DNA from 2 places in the Pradoshia sp. D12 genome. Region 1 is predicted to be linked to the other one. Evidence: riboswitches for the same ligand, from Rfam matches in the RefSeq annotation. Region 1 holds a riboswitch; the other holds the start of a gene.
What was found. A riboswitch is a leader RNA that binds a small molecule or an ion and turns the genes downstream of it on or off. The one in region 1 is predicted to bind glycine.

Region 2: linked by a shared signal. The riboswitch ahead of gcvT (glycine cleavage system aminomethyltransferase GcvT) and the one ahead of F7984_RS02550 (amino acid permease) in region 1 are both predicted to bind glycine.

Annotation. Positions count from the first base shown of each region.
Region 1 is NZ_CP044545.1:514,160-521,803, reverse strand. Features, by position in the region: gene F7984_RS02565 (LytR/AlgR family response regulator transcription factor) at 1-498, opposite strand, end outside; gene F7984_RS02560 (sensor histidine kinase) at 473-2,257, opposite strand; gene F7984_RS02555 (DMT family transporter) at 2,603-3,514, shown strand; glycine riboswitch at 4,026-4,103, shown strand; gene F7984_RS02550 (amino acid permease) at 4,276-5,622, shown strand; gene adhP (alcohol dehydrogenase AdhP) at 5,744-6,769, opposite strand; gene F7984_RS02540 (2,3-butanediol dehydrogenase) at 7,102-7,644, opposite strand, start outside.
Region 2 is NZ_CP044545.1:2,809,387-2,817,030, reverse strand. Features, by position in the region: gene F7984_RS13480 (shikimate kinase) at 1-44, shown strand, start outside; gene F7984_RS13475 (YqzE family protein) at 107-292, shown strand; gene F7984_RS13470 (YqhG family protein) at 706-1,500, opposite strand; gene F7984_RS13465 (DEAD/DEAH box helicase) at 1,478-3,109, opposite strand; glycine riboswitch at 3,573-3,663, shown strand; gene gcvT (glycine cleavage system aminomethyltransferase GcvT) at 3,935-5,053, shown strand; gene gcvPA (aminomethyl-transferring glycine dehydrogenase subunit GcvPA) at 5,050-6,396, shown strand; gene gcvPB (aminomethyl-transferring glycine dehydrogenase subunit GcvPB) at 6,389-7,644, shown strand, end outside.

The DNA of each region.
Region 1 (7,644 bases):
ACACTTTCCTTCGTATGATTCTAGGAATACGATATCATTGCATGTAAGCAATATAATTTTTTCTTCTGTCATAACAGCTATTTTTCCCTTACATTGAAGATTACTGGTATCTACTTTTCCAGGCTCCTTTGTGTGTAAATGAAGCTTTTTAACTTTGTCCAGCATCTTATGAATACGTTCTTCACTGAAGGGTTTCAAAAGATAATCTACCGCATTTACGTCAAAAGCCTGAAGAGCATACTCGTCATAGGCAGTCGCAAAAACGATAGCTGGAACCGGGTTCAGTCCTTCTAGTTTAGCGGCTAAATGTAATCCGTTCTCTCCCGCTAATTCAATATCTAAGAAGACAATATCCGGCTTTAACAGTGGAATATCATGTAATGCATCTTCTATACAATCACTTTCACCCAAGACCTCCACTTCTCTGCTTCTTGCTAGTAAATATTTTAATTCGTCCCTGGCTAATGGTTCATCATCCACTACATAGGCTCGCAGCATCCTGCTCGTCACCTCCTTTACTTTCCAGCGGGATTAAGATATTAACAGTGGTGCCCTCACCCACTTTGCTATCAACCTTAAAATGGGCTTGGTTATTATAAATACCTTTTAAGCGTTCACTAATATTAAAAATGGCTGTACCGTTTCCACCGGCTGACGGTACAACCTGCTTGCTCAGACTTTTCAATCTTTCTTCCACAATCCCCTGTCCATTATCCGCAACAATCATTCTCATATAATTGCCATTTGAGCACACTTGTATATTAATTTTCCCAAACTGTTTTCTTTGTGGAAATGCATAATGAATCGCATTCTCTACCAAAGGCTGCAATAAAAATGGGGGAATCAATACATTTTCTAATCCATTCTCTATATCAAAATTAACTTCATATTTATGAGGAAAACGTGTTTGCTCTAAAGATAAATAGGCTTTTACATTTTCCAGCTCTTTTTCTAACGGGATCAGCAACTGTCTGGCTCCTTGTAAATTGCCTCGAAAAAATAAACTTAATTCCAATAGTAGTTTACGAGCTTTATCAGGATCAGTCCGGCATAAGGCAGATATCGTATTTAAACTATTAAATAAGAAGTGTGGATGAATCTGAGCCTGCAGGGCTTTAATCTCAGCATCCTTTAAAAGCCTCGCCTGCCGTTCCGCTTCTGCCAGCTCAAGCTGAGTTGAAAATAAATTAGCCAGCCCCTCTGCTAACTGCTGCTGAACTCTGTCTAATTTATCCGGCTTTGTATAATACAATTTTAAAGTTCCAGAGATTTCCCCCTTCACTTTTAAAGGGAGGACGATGGCAGCTACGAGCGGACAGTCCTTATGCCTGCACTCGATTTCCTCCTTCGATTTGGCTATTGAAACATATCCTGATTCAAGTACTTTTTTAGTCAGCCCAGTACTCGGCTTCACGCCAGGTTTATGATGATCGGAGGCTGCCCCCAAATGTGCAAGAACCAAATGTTCATCCGTGATAGAGACAGCATCTGCATCGGTTAAATTAAGCATAATTTTTGATATTTCTTTGCATGATTGGGTGTTTAAGCCCTGTCGAAAATGCGGAAGAGTCTGGTCCGCAATTAAAAATGCCTGATTGGTTTGATTCGCACGCGCTATCTCCCCATCACGTTTTATAGACTGAACGATCAGCATAAATAATAGTGTTCCGAATCCATTCATGGTGATCATTGGTAAACCGATAAACTGCACGAGGCTCCATGCATGCTCAAGAGGTTTGGCAGTCGCAAGGATAATCACCATTTGCAAAGCTTCGAGGGACATCCCAATTCCTGCAGCAAACAAAGGAGTTATCTGACCCCCGCTCCTTTTTCTTCTGTTGCCTATATACCCTGCCAATATTCCGGCCAGGATGGTAGAAAGGGCGCAGGAAAAGGCTGTAAACCCTCCCAATGTATAACGGTGTATACCGGCTATCAGACCAGCTCCTCCTCCAACAACGGGACCTCCCAATAATCCGCCTATCACAACACCCATCACTCTTGTATTAGCAATGGCACTATCTTCTCCAATAGCTGAAAGCCATCTATTCTCTTCAACCATAGAATGATAAACTTCTATTCCAGTATAATTACTAATAACCCCAAACATGCCGAATAATAGAAATAATTTCAACTGCTCATTTAGATTATGGTCTGGGTGAATGATTTGGCGAAAGGAATTCATTTTAGAAATTAAAAAGGCTACAATGACAATAATGCCTACCTTTTCAAGCATAATTGGGACTAAATCTAACATAGCCATCTCCCCTGGTTAGCGAACTTTCCATCCTCTTCTATAATTGTTAATTCTCCCTTTATTATATTTGAAAAATTAAGAAAAACAAAAAGATAGCCCTTTCATTACTATTGTTATATTAAATGCACACTTCTATTATAGTTTCATCCTTTAAATCCCTTGACACAGTTTACAATGAAATTATATTCTTGACTCTGTGACTCTATTAAAATTCATTTTTATTCACAGCTCTGCTCTCCGTTTTGCAATAGCAGCAGTAACGTCTTCTCACTTGAGTAAACGATTCTGTATGTCTTGTTATACGGGGTTCAGAAAGCTTATTAAACTTCAACAAGGAGAATCGTTATGTGGTTTATTTTTTCACTACTAACAGCTTTAGCATGGGGTGGTGCTGACCTATTTTATAAAAAGGGATCAGACAGCAACGACAAGTACAGCCATATTAAAATTATCATCATGGTTGGTCTTGTCATGGGAATTCATGCAACAGCCTATATGATTATAAAAGATATACAGTTCAATCCAATGGAGATGATTCATTATTTACCAGTATCTTCTTTATACATCCTTTCCATGGCATTTGGGTATATTGGTTTGCGCTATATTGAATTGTCTATCGCCTCACCAATACAGAATTCCTCAGGTGTCGTAACAAGCATTCTGCTCTTCATCTTTTTCACTCATGAGCTAAGTATCATTGAAGTACTTGGGATTATCATTATCACTCTTGGGATTGTGGGAATTGCCGTTCTGGAAAAAAGAGCAGAAGATGAAGTTCGTCGACTGAATTCCGAGCATATCGATAAAAAATACCAAATTGGTTTCTTGGCTATTATCTTCCCAATTTTATATTGCATTATTGATGGACTTGCTACATTTGCGGATGCCATCTATCTGGATGAATTGAATCTAATCAGCGAAAATTCAGCTTTACTTGCGTATGAATATACCTTTTTCCTATGCGCTGCCGTATGTTTTATCTATCTTCGCTTTATAAAGAAGGAATCCTTCCATGTATTTAAAGAGCGCGATAAAGGGATAGCAGCTATTTTGGAAACGATTGGTCAATTTTTCTACGTATTTGCCATGGCATCAGGCTATGCAATTATCGCAGCACCATTGATTGCTTCTTACAGTATCTTTTCAATTATCCTGTCACGAATCTTCCTAAAAGAGAAGCTGACTAAAAAACAATACATGATCATCGCAGTTGTTATCTTCGGTATTATCCTGCTGGGGATAGCGGATGAACTCTAAATTTGAATTTGCCTTTTAATAATGTAGATTAAAGACCAAATCCCTTATGGATTTGGTCTTTTTTTCAGAATGAATTGTGCTACTGCTAAGATAAACATGAAAAAGAGAGCTTTCGATTCTGGCCTTCCCCTTAACCTCACTGCCATGCTTATATATCTGAAGGAATACTCCTCAAGATGTTTAAATTAGTAAACAAAAAAAGAGAGAGACCTAGTACCTTTCTTTACTATTTAATACTTATTGTAATGGTTTATCAGAACTGAAGCTTGTTTAGTATCATTAATTGATTGTTCAAAAGCATATGGGTTAAATATATTTCAAGTAAATCTTGGTCTCTTCCATATGCTTCAACAAATCATTTAATTACATGTACTTAGTTTGACAACATAATAATTTAGTGATAGCATTTTTTCCATAACATTTTTTCAGAATTATGTTAATAAGGTAACATACTCTGATAATTGATAATTTAATATAGCACGCTTTGATCGCTGTGGATAAAACTATGGCGGGAGCAGCTTCTGGAGAGACTGTATTTATACAGCGCCGAAGGATTCACAATCTCAGGCAAAAGGACAGAATGGTAACGATTTTTGTTATTCTTGCCCTTTTAGAGATTGGAGACAACCAATCTCTTTTTTTATTTTCCAATATCAATAGTGAGGTGAGACATAGTATCTAAATCAAGCGAGAAAAATGATAAATATCTATTTTACTAGGTGCCTGTTTTAGACATCTAAGATTAAACGGGGGCATGCAACTTGGCTAAGCAAGAGTTAAAAAGGGATTTAAAAAATCGTCATGTACAATTAATAGCAATTGGGGGCACAATTGGAACCGGCTTATTTTTAGGCTCCGGAAAATCCATTCATTTAGCCGGTCCATCCATCTTATTTTCTTATCTGATTATCGGAGTAGCTCTATTTTTTGTTATGAGAGCACTGGGTGAATTACTTTTATCCAATACAAATCATACATCATTTATCGATTTCGCAGCTGAATATTTGGGTCCATGGGCTGGATTTGTGACTGGCTGGACGTATTGGTTCTGCTGGATTATGACAGCCATGGCTGATATTATCGCTGTTGGTTTATATACACAATACTGGTTTGATATCCCGCAATGGGTGCCTGCCATCATCTGTTTAGTAATTCTATTAGGATTAAATCTATTAACCGTCAAACTGTTTGGTGAGTTGGAATTCTGGTTTGCGATTATTAAAGTCGTCACTATTGTTGCACTAATTGTCGTAGGAATCGTACTGCTTGTGATTGGATTTGAAACAGATAGCGGAACTGTTTCTGTTTCTAACCTTTGGAATCATGGCGGCATGTTCCCGAATGGAATATCAGGGTTCTTACTATCACTGCAAATGGTTGTCTTCTCCTTCGTCGGAGTTGAACTTATTGGTGTATCTGCTGCTGAAACAGCTAATCCACGAAAAAACATTCCATCTGCTATCAACAAAATCCCGGTACGGATTTTACTGTTTTATGTAGGTGCCTTATTTGTTATTTTATGCATCAATCCTTGGGATCAATTAAGTGCGACAAGCAGCCCATTTGTAGGTGTCTTCGCCTTAATCGGGATTCCAATGGCGGCAGGTATTATCAACTTTGTTGTATTAACATCGGCAGCCTCTGCTGCAAACAGCGGTTTATTCTCAACCAGCCGGATAATGTACAACTTAAGCAATCATAATGAAGCACCAAAAAAACTTGGCAAATTAAATAAACACCATGTACCGAGCAATGCATTATTAACTTCTACTATTGTAGTTTCTGTCGGTGCACTGCTTAGCAAGCTGATACCAGAGCAGGCCTTTACAATCGTCACAACAATCAGCGCCATCTGTTTCATTTGGGTATGGAGCATTATTTTAATCTCGCATATCAAATATGTAAAAACAAGACCTGATTTAAGAGCTAAATCTACATTCAAAGCTCCATTAACACCAGCTATAAATTATGTAATCCTAGGTATGTTTGCTTTCATACTGATTGTAATGCTCATTGCTGCGGAAACACGCTTAGCAATGCTGCTTACACCATTATGGTTTGTCTTATTGTTCATTTTATATAACTATCATAAAAAGAAGAGATTATGATAATAGAGCAAAAGCAAAAATAATAATGCACTCCAGTTGTTAGATTACACTTAACAATTGGAGTGCATTTTTTTCTATAGTATTCTGCTTGAGGTTTATTACTTAAGGTTATTGATTGGAATTATTCGTGTTTGTGCATATCGATGACCATACGGCCCTGGATTTTACCTGCTTCCATTTCTTCAAAAATATCATTTACTTCATGCAAGCATCTTGTTTCAACGATTGGCACTACTTTGCCCTCTGCTCCAAATTGGAAAGCCTCTTCTAAATCCTTACGTGTACCAACTAAGGAACCAACGATTTGAATACCATCCAATACGGTTTTCACGATAGCCAAATCCATTGTTTCAGGAGGTAATCCTACTGCAACAACTTTAGCAGTGGCACGAACAGAGTTAACAGCCTGGTTAAAGGCAACTTTGGAAACAGCTGTAACAACTGCAGCATGAGCTCCTCCAACTTTCTCCTGAATCCACTCACCTGCATCTCCATCTGTTAATGGGTTACATACAAGATCTGCTCCTACTTCTTTGGACAATGCCAATTTATCATCATTAATATCCACTGCAATTACTTTTGCATTGAATACATTTTTCGCATATTGGATCGCAAGGTTACCTAATCCACCACAGCCATAGATAGCAATCCATTGACCAGGTTTAATATCAGAAACTTTAATTGCTTTGTAGCAAGTTACCCCTGCACATGTAATACTGCTCGCTTGAGCTGGATCAAGACCTTCAGGTACTTTAACTGCATAGTCCGCTTCTACGATACATTGCTCAGCCATTGCTCCATCAACCGTGAAGCCGGCGTTTTGTACGCTGCGGCAGAAGGTTTCATTTCCCGTCACACAGTATTCGCAAGTTCCGCATCCCTTAAAGAACCAGGCAATGCTGACACGATCTCCTACTTTTAAACTTGTAACGTCGTCTGCAATTTCTTTCACAATGCCGATTCCTTCATGTCCAGGAATTCTTCCCGGAACTGCACCGAAATCACCTTTTGCTACGTGCAAGTCTGTATGACATACTCCGCAATATTCTACATCAACTAAAGCTTGACCGGGTTTTAACTTAGGAAGCTCCTTTTCAACTAATTCTACTTTACCAGGATTCTTTGCACTCACTACAGCTGCTTTCATTCCAATCAATCCTCCGTATGCATATTAACTTGCTCAATGTTTCACATACTTATTATAATTATAATAGTTAGCAAAGTAAATACATATTGAACGATTTTATATATTCAGATTATTAAAATATATACATCTCCAACTAACTTCCACAAATACGACTAAATTACGTGTTTTAGCAGAATTGTATACTCAGAAATGTATAATACACCTCAAAATCCAATACACCACGTGTTGCTTTCTTACTAATAAATCCATAAACACTAAAATGGCCATTCCATTTGAAGAGAAGGCCATTTTAGTTTCTATATATGATTATCATATTTGCATTTGTACAATGATTATTCAGCTTTTACTAATATTTTAATATGATTTCGTTCGTTTAATAAACCTTCAAAGCCTTCTTCAATCACATCATCCAACTTAATTCGTTTGGTAACGAGTTTGTCAGCTGGGAAGTAGCCCTGAGCCATTAAATTGATAACAGCAGGAAATATATCACGGTATCCAATAATACCGTTGATTGTACGTTCTTTCATAACAATATCGTTTGGATGAATAGACGCTTCTTTTTCAAAAATACTAACAATCATCGTTTCACCATTAAATTTAGTTGAATGAATAGCTTGTTTTAAAACAATCGGTACTCCTGTTACTTCATATGAAACGTCAACACCGCCATTTGTCAATTTAGTTAATTGTTCAACGACATCACCCTGATTCGGATCGATAGCAATAGCACCAAGTTCTTCTGCTTTTTGCCTGCGTTGTTCTGATAATTCTACTGCATAAATTTCAGCCGCACCAGCTGCTTTTAACGCTTCAATAACTAATAAACCAATTGGTCCTGTTCCAAATACCGCTGCTTTATCGCCAACTTTAAG
Region 2 (7,644 bases), 1.6 Mb from region 1:
TGGAGATTACAGAAGAGATATTAATGAAAATCACCATAAACTAGCCATCTTATTTAGAAATTAATGAATAACATCCATGATAAATGGAGATACTTCTGATGGGTGAATGTCGATGAAAACAAATGACTATATAAAATTTTTAACAATTCAGTGGTTAGTGTATATGAAGCAGCCAAAGGAAGTACGTAAAGAGCAACGCCGTAATCATAGAGATGATCGGCCGCCATTAATGAACCATTGGTTCGGAATCATTCCTTTATCGATTGAAATGCTCTTTAAACGTAAGGCGTAATAAATAGTGTTTGTTTAAAAAGCAGTGGATTTTTTGCTGAATCCACTGTTTTTTGTATATTCATTTTATCCTCATCTAAGATTACGTCATATTCATGCCATTCAAACAAAAAGAAAGCCACACAAGTAATGTATGGCTTAACCCATTATTAATTAATTGACTATTATATATAGGCGATTACTCCCATTGTTTTTTCCATTCATCTATTTGTTTCTGATAATCCTCCTGAATGTCCTTTAATTCTTCTTCTTTTTTGTTCTTGAGCTGTTCAATACCATCTTGTCGTATTTTATGCATTTCAGAAGCTTTACCTAGTAATTCCTTTTGGACAGAATCACTTATTAGTTTTTTATATTGATACTCTACTTGTTTTGGTTATACGGATATTCAGCCTGTAACTTTAGAGATCCTCTTTAGATAGCCTGACCGCTAAGATAAAAAAGGCCGCCATTTATGAAGCTGACACGGATTCTGGGTTCATATTGCATTCGTAATGCTTCTTTTTCAAGGTCATACATGTGAGTTTCCTCTTCTTTTTTATCCTCATAAAAATGGTTCAGTAAACTCAAATCTTTATTCCAGCGCACGAGAGCCTCATCAGCCCACCCATGGTCATCCTGATTAATTTTATTTTGGATATAAGTTTTGATACGATGCAATCCGCTTTGATACCGAATAATTGGTGTAAGGGTAAATGTATAATCAGATATTTTAGGTGTAAGCGACAGTTTATCAGCTGAATCAATGAAATTTTCAACGAAAAGACCGTTAATCAGGTTCAATCCTATTGAAAAGAATAAATCCTTTTTTCGGTCGCATTCATAGGAGATATTAACATTTACACCTAACCAAGGAAATAAAGGCATCTGACCACTAGTCACTTTAATCTCCTCAAATAAGCGGATATGCTTCGATAGTCTTTGGGCAGCTGCGAATATTTGGTGCAGGCGAGGGGATCCGAAATGTATGAATTCCCCTTTTAAATCAGGAGGAGCTGCCTCTTTGTCGAGGATAAACGTTAAGCTCATCGGATTAGGCACTCCGCCAACTTTCTCGAGATAATGCCAATAAAAAGGTCGGTTCATCAGTTCTTTATCCATATCAATTGTCAACTGCACAGTTAGATGACCTGGCCCTTGATTGATGATTTCGCATTGATTGGCTGTGAAAAATTGAACGAGAAACTCAAGAATTTCCTGTTGCTGCATGTGAAGGCATCTCCTTTTTTAGATCTTGAGCAAGCTGTATTAAAGACGTGAGATTATCCATTTTAACCTTCATCTCACCCTCTGTTTTTGATTTATTGAGGATGTCAGTTAAATGCTCTTCAAGATTCTTAACCTCCAGCCTCGTTAGAATATCATCAAGTTCCCCAACGACACGTTCAAATAATTGAATTTTTTCGTAGAGAATTTTCATAATATGATCCTCAATGGTATTCCTGGTCGCAAAATTATAGATTCGGACATCTTCTGTTTGTCCAAGTCTGTGAATTCGGCCGATTCTTTGTTCCAGTCGCATCGGATTCCAAGGTAAATCAAAGTTTATAATATGATGGCAAAACTGCAGGTTAATTCCTTCTCCACCTGCTTCTGTAGCAATTAAGACTTGTGCTTGTTTTTCGAACAGTTCTTTCATCCAGTCCTTCTTACTACGTTTAAATCCGCCGCGGAATGGAACAGAAGTGATTCCATTTTGCTTAAGAAACCACTGCAAATATAATTGCGTGGCTCGATACTCGGTAAAAATGATAACCTTATCTTTTATAGAATGAATCAATTCAAGCGCTTTTTTCGCTTTTGAATTGCAATCAACCAGTTCGACCAGGTTGATAAGGTTATGTATGGCTTCCTTAAAGCTTAGTCCGGCATCCGGGTTTCGATCGAGCATATTTTTTAACGTAAAGTAGACGGCTTCCCTGCTGCTGCATGCCTCACGCTGAAGGATTAACGAAGAAAATGTACTCCCGATACCCTCCGGTAATTCTTTCCTAAATGAAGAAACCCCATCATATAGAGCCTGTTCCTTTTCGGTGAAATCTATAAAAATGGTTTCAACCTTTCTCTTAGTCCATTCAATGCCGGTATCCTGACGTTTATTTCGAATCATCACCATATTAACCAATTCTTTCAAATAAGCATCATCCTTTAATGAACGTTTCTTAGCAGAAAAGCGTTCATTAAATTTGGCATAACTTCCCAAATGCCCTGGCTTAAGCAATGATACAAGATAAAAAATTTCTTCTAGCTTGTTTTGAATAGGGGTTGCCGTTAACAGTAGACAGAACTTTCTCTGGACTTTTTGTACAAACTCATAGTTTTTGGTTTTATTGTTTTTTAACTTGTGAGCTTCATCTATGATGACAATGTCATAGGTTTGTTCGAGTATGGCAGAACGATGAGGCTCTCGTTTAGCAGTATCTATGGAAGTGATTATACATTCAGAATCCCACCCATACCCCTTTCTGTATATGACAGCTGGTATGTGAAACTTCTGATTAAGCTCCTGTGCCCATTGAGATACGAGAGAGGCTGGGACTAGTATTAGTATTTTGCTTGCCAGGCCCCGAATCATATATTCCTTTAAGATCAGACCGGCCTCTATTGTTTTACCAAGACCTACTTCATCAGCTAATATGGCTTTACCATTCATTCTTTCGATGACTTCGGTAGCAGCTTCGAGCTGATGGGTTAAAGGTGTAAATCCTGATAAATGCTTTGGTGCAAGGAGGCCGTTGAAATCTGGAATCAGATTATGCTTTTCGGCCTCCAATCCGAGTTTAAAAAGGGAGTAGCTGCACCAGGGGCCATCCTCCATAATCTTTTCCTCAAGCTCCTTTTCCCAATCTTCATCAAAATAGACCTTTGGTGTTAAACTCAATGTGAATCCCAACTTTCTTTATTTAAGCTAGTTAGATAAATGCTTGATTGTAATTTAACTAAATTCAATAGAATTCTCTTACCTTATATAGGTATAGGTGGTGTCATTAATTTCTAAACAATAGTAGGAGTTTAATCTCCGGCTAAAATCTGATTAAATGCTTTATGCGGATGGCAGAAAATTATAAGGAATTTATTAAGTGACGCCTAAACAATTTTTTTGCCCCAATAAAGCTGAGGTGTTACTGATATTTTTTTAGTTTCCAATCATTCATCGAGATAACGTAAATGTTGCCACCTGATAATTGTTGATGGTAGGATATAAATGTAAGACTATTTAGAAAACGGCTTATCTCTTGCTTTTTGTTTAGTATGACCAATTTACATAATTATATGAGCGAATGAAGGCAAGGGGAGAGACCGTATTTGCGGCACCGAAGGAGCAAATGGTGAATCCATGAATCTCTCAGGTACAGAGACTCTTGCTGGACGCATCTCTGGAGAGCGCTTCCTTTATTGTGAAGCCACCCAAGAGGAAACGCCGAAGTACGTTACCCGGCGGTAAACTTTCAGGTATCAGGACAGAGCCCCCCTAATAAGGGAGGTTTCTGTCCTTTTTTTCGTGGATCGCTGAAGGATATATCGCTTCGGTCAAATGTGGAAAAGCGGCGTTTTACTTAATAAGTTAACAAGCAATCGTTTAAATGGCATAACAAGCAAGAGTATCCGTATAAAACGAATCGAATTTTTTAGGAGGGTAAGGATGGGAGAATTAAAGCAGACTCCGCTGATCAGTGTGTACAGGGAGTATGGAGGAAAAACAATTGATTTTGGCGGCTGGGAACTGCCTGTCCAATTTTCAGGCATTAAACAGGAGCATGAATCAGTGCGTACAAAAGCAGGCCTCTTTGATGTATCACATATGGGCGAATTCATGATTAAGGGTGCTGGGTCTTTACCATTTTTGCAGCTGATGATGACCAACGATGTCAGTAAGCTGAAAACGGGCCGGGCACAGTATACTGCTATGTGCTATGAGAATGGCGGAACGGTTGATGACCTGATTATTTATAAAAAAGGTGAAGATGATTATTTGTTAGTTGTGAACGCATCTAATATTGATAAAGATTTTGAGTGGTTAAAAAAGCATGCGAGCGAAGATGTAGAACTAAAAAATATATCGGAACAAATAGGGCAATTGGCATTACAGGGACCGCTTGCAGCTGATATATTACAGAACCTTGCAGAGGAAGTAGATCTCAATACCATTGGTTTCTTTGCTTTTCGTGAAGATGTCATGATAAATGGCATTAGTGTACTTGTTTCAAGAACTGGCTACACCGGTGAAGATGGATTTGAATTGTACTGTAAGAGCGAAGATACAGTGAAGCTTTGGAAAGATCTTTTAGAATTCGGTAAGGATAAGGGATTGGTTCCATGTGGACTTGGGGCAAGAGATACGCTTCGGTTTGAAGCAAAACTTCCTTTATATGGCCAAGAGTTATCTCCAGAGATTACACCTATCGAAGCGGGGATTGGGTTCGCTGTAAAAACCGATAAAGAACATTTTATTGGTAAGGAAGTTTTAAAGGAACAGAAGGAAAATAGCGCCCCTAGAAAGCTTGTCGGAATCGAAATGATTGACCGCGGTATTCCGAGACATGGGTACCCGGTTTTCGTTAAGGATGAAAACATCGGGGAAGTGACCACTGGAACACAATCCCCAACCTTAAAGAAAAACGTAGGCCTTGTCCTGATTAATGTAGAATTCGCTAACCTTGATGAGGTAGTCGAGGTTGAGATACGGGGAAAAAGATTAAAGGCGAAAATTGTTAGTACTCCATTTTATAAACGCACTCAGGCAGGAGGAGTAAAAAAATGAAGCATCGTTATTTACCAATGACAGAGCAGGATACTGAACAGATGTTAACAGCGATTGGTGTAGAATCAATCGATGACTTATTTTCTGATATACCTGAAAAAGTAAGGTTTAAGGGTGAATACAAGCTAAAAAAAGCAAAGTCTGAATCAGCACTTCTGAAAGAATTAACTGAGCTGGCCGAGAAAAATGCCAATCTCAGGACCCATAGTTCTTTTCTTGGAGCGGGAGTATATGACCATTACATGCCAGTCATCGTTGATCACGTTATCTCAAGATCAGAGTTTTATACCGCTTATACACCGTATCAACCGGAGATTTCCCAGGGAGAATTGCAGGCTATTTTTGAATTTCAAACGATGATTTGTGAACTGACCGGAATGGATGTGGCGAACTCCTCCATGTATGATGGGGGAACTGCTCTGGCCGAGGCAGCCATGCTCTCAGCAGGACATACACGTCGTAAGAAACTGCTTGTTTCAGAGACAGTGCACCCGGAATCACGGGCTGTTTTATCCACTTATGCAAAAGGCCAATATCTTGAGCTTGAAGTTGTCCCCTGTAAAAATGGAGTGACGGATACAGAACAATTGGCGGGTATGATGACTGATGAGGTAGCTGGTTTTATTACTCAATATCCAAACTTCTTTGGCCGAATCGAAAACTTAGCTGAAATTGAACAAATTGTTCATGAACATAAAGGAATGTTAATTGTTTCAAGTAACCCACTTTCACTTGGTGTCTTGAAACCGCCGGGTGATTTTGGTGCAGATATTGTCATAGGGGATGCACAGCCGTTCGGAATCCCGGCTGCATTTGGCGGACCTCATTGCGGATATTTTGCAGTTACTTCTAAGCTGATAAGAAAAGTACCTGGACGTTTGGTTGGCCAAACGGTTGATGAGGATGGGAAGCGTGGGTTTGTATTAACCTTGCAGGCGAGGGAACAGCATATTCGTCGCGATAAAGCGACCTCGAATATTTGCTCTAACCAAGCATTAAATGCTCTCGCAGCCTCTGTGGCAATGACTGCGTTAGGTAAGAAAGGCGTGCAGGAGATGGCGCTTCAAAATCTCCAAAAAGCGCATTATGCAAAGGAGCAATTAAAAGCAAATGGACTTGAAATTGCCTTTGAAGGACCTTCTTTCAATGAGTTTGTTGTTAAGTTAAATGGTTCTGTAGCTGCAGCTAATAAAATGCTCCTACAAAAAGGCATAATTGGTGGTTATGATTTAGCTTGTGATTATCCTGCCTTAACCAATCATATGCTTGTGGCAGTGACGGAGCTGCGTACAAAAGAAGAGATTGATAGATTTGCACAGGAATTGGGGGATTTCCATGAATAAACAGGATCAGCCATTAATATTTGAACAAACCAAGCCGGGCCGTATCGGCTATTCGTTGCCGGAAATGGATGTTCCGGAGTCAGCATTAACTGAGCTTTTGCCTGAGGAGTTCATTCGCACAGAGGAACCAAAGCTGCCTGAAGTATCCGAGTTGGATATCATGCGTCATTACACGGCACTTTCGAGAAGAAATCATGGCGTCGATTCCGGTTTCTATCCGCTCGGTTCCTGTACCATGAAATATAATCCGAAAATTAATGAGAATGTTGCCCGTCTAAATGGATTTGCACATGTTCATCCTCTGCAGGATGCAGAAGCTGTACAGGGTTCTTTAGAGTTAATGTATGATTTGCAGCAAAGTCTAAAGGAAATCACAGGTATGGACGAAGTCACTTTGCAACCGGCTGCGGGAGCGCATGGAGAGTGGACGGGATTAATGATGATTCGTGCCTATCATGAGGCGAATGGTGATTTTGACCGCGTAAAAGTAATTGTTCCTGATTCTGCGCATGGTACGAATCCTGCCTCAGCCACAGTTGCGGGATTGCAAACTGTTACCGTGAAGTCAGGTCCGGATGGTTTAGTAGATCTGGAAGATTTGAAGAGTGTTGTAGGGAAAGATACAGCAGCCTTAATGCTTACAAATCCGAATACACTGGGGCTTTTTGAAGAACAGATCATCGAGATGGCCGAAATTATTCATGATGCCGGTGGAAAACTATACTATGACGGTGCCAATCTGAATGCTGTACTATCCAAGGCTCGCCCGGGTGATATGGGATTTGACGTTGTTCATCTTAACTTGCATAAGACATTTACTGGACCACATGGCGGCGGTGGGCCAGGTTCAGGGCCGGTTGGGGTTAAGAAGGAGTTAATTCCGTTCTTACCAAAACCGCTTATTGTAAAAGAAGAGAATGGCTATCAGCTTGATTACAATCGTCCGCAATCAATTGGCAGAGTAAAGCCGTACTATGGAAATTTTGGAATCAATGTCCGTGCCTATACGTATATTCGGTCTATGGGACCAGACGGATTGAAGGCAGTAACGGAGTATGCTGTCTTAAATGCAAACTATATGATGAGAAGATTGGCAGAGTACTATGATCTCCCATATGATAAGCACTGTAAGCATGAGTTTGTTATCAGCGGAAAACGTCAGAAGAAACTTGGTGTTCGGGCTCTTGATATTGCCAAGAGATTGTTAGACTTTGGCTATCATCCACCAACCATTTATTTCCCTTTGAA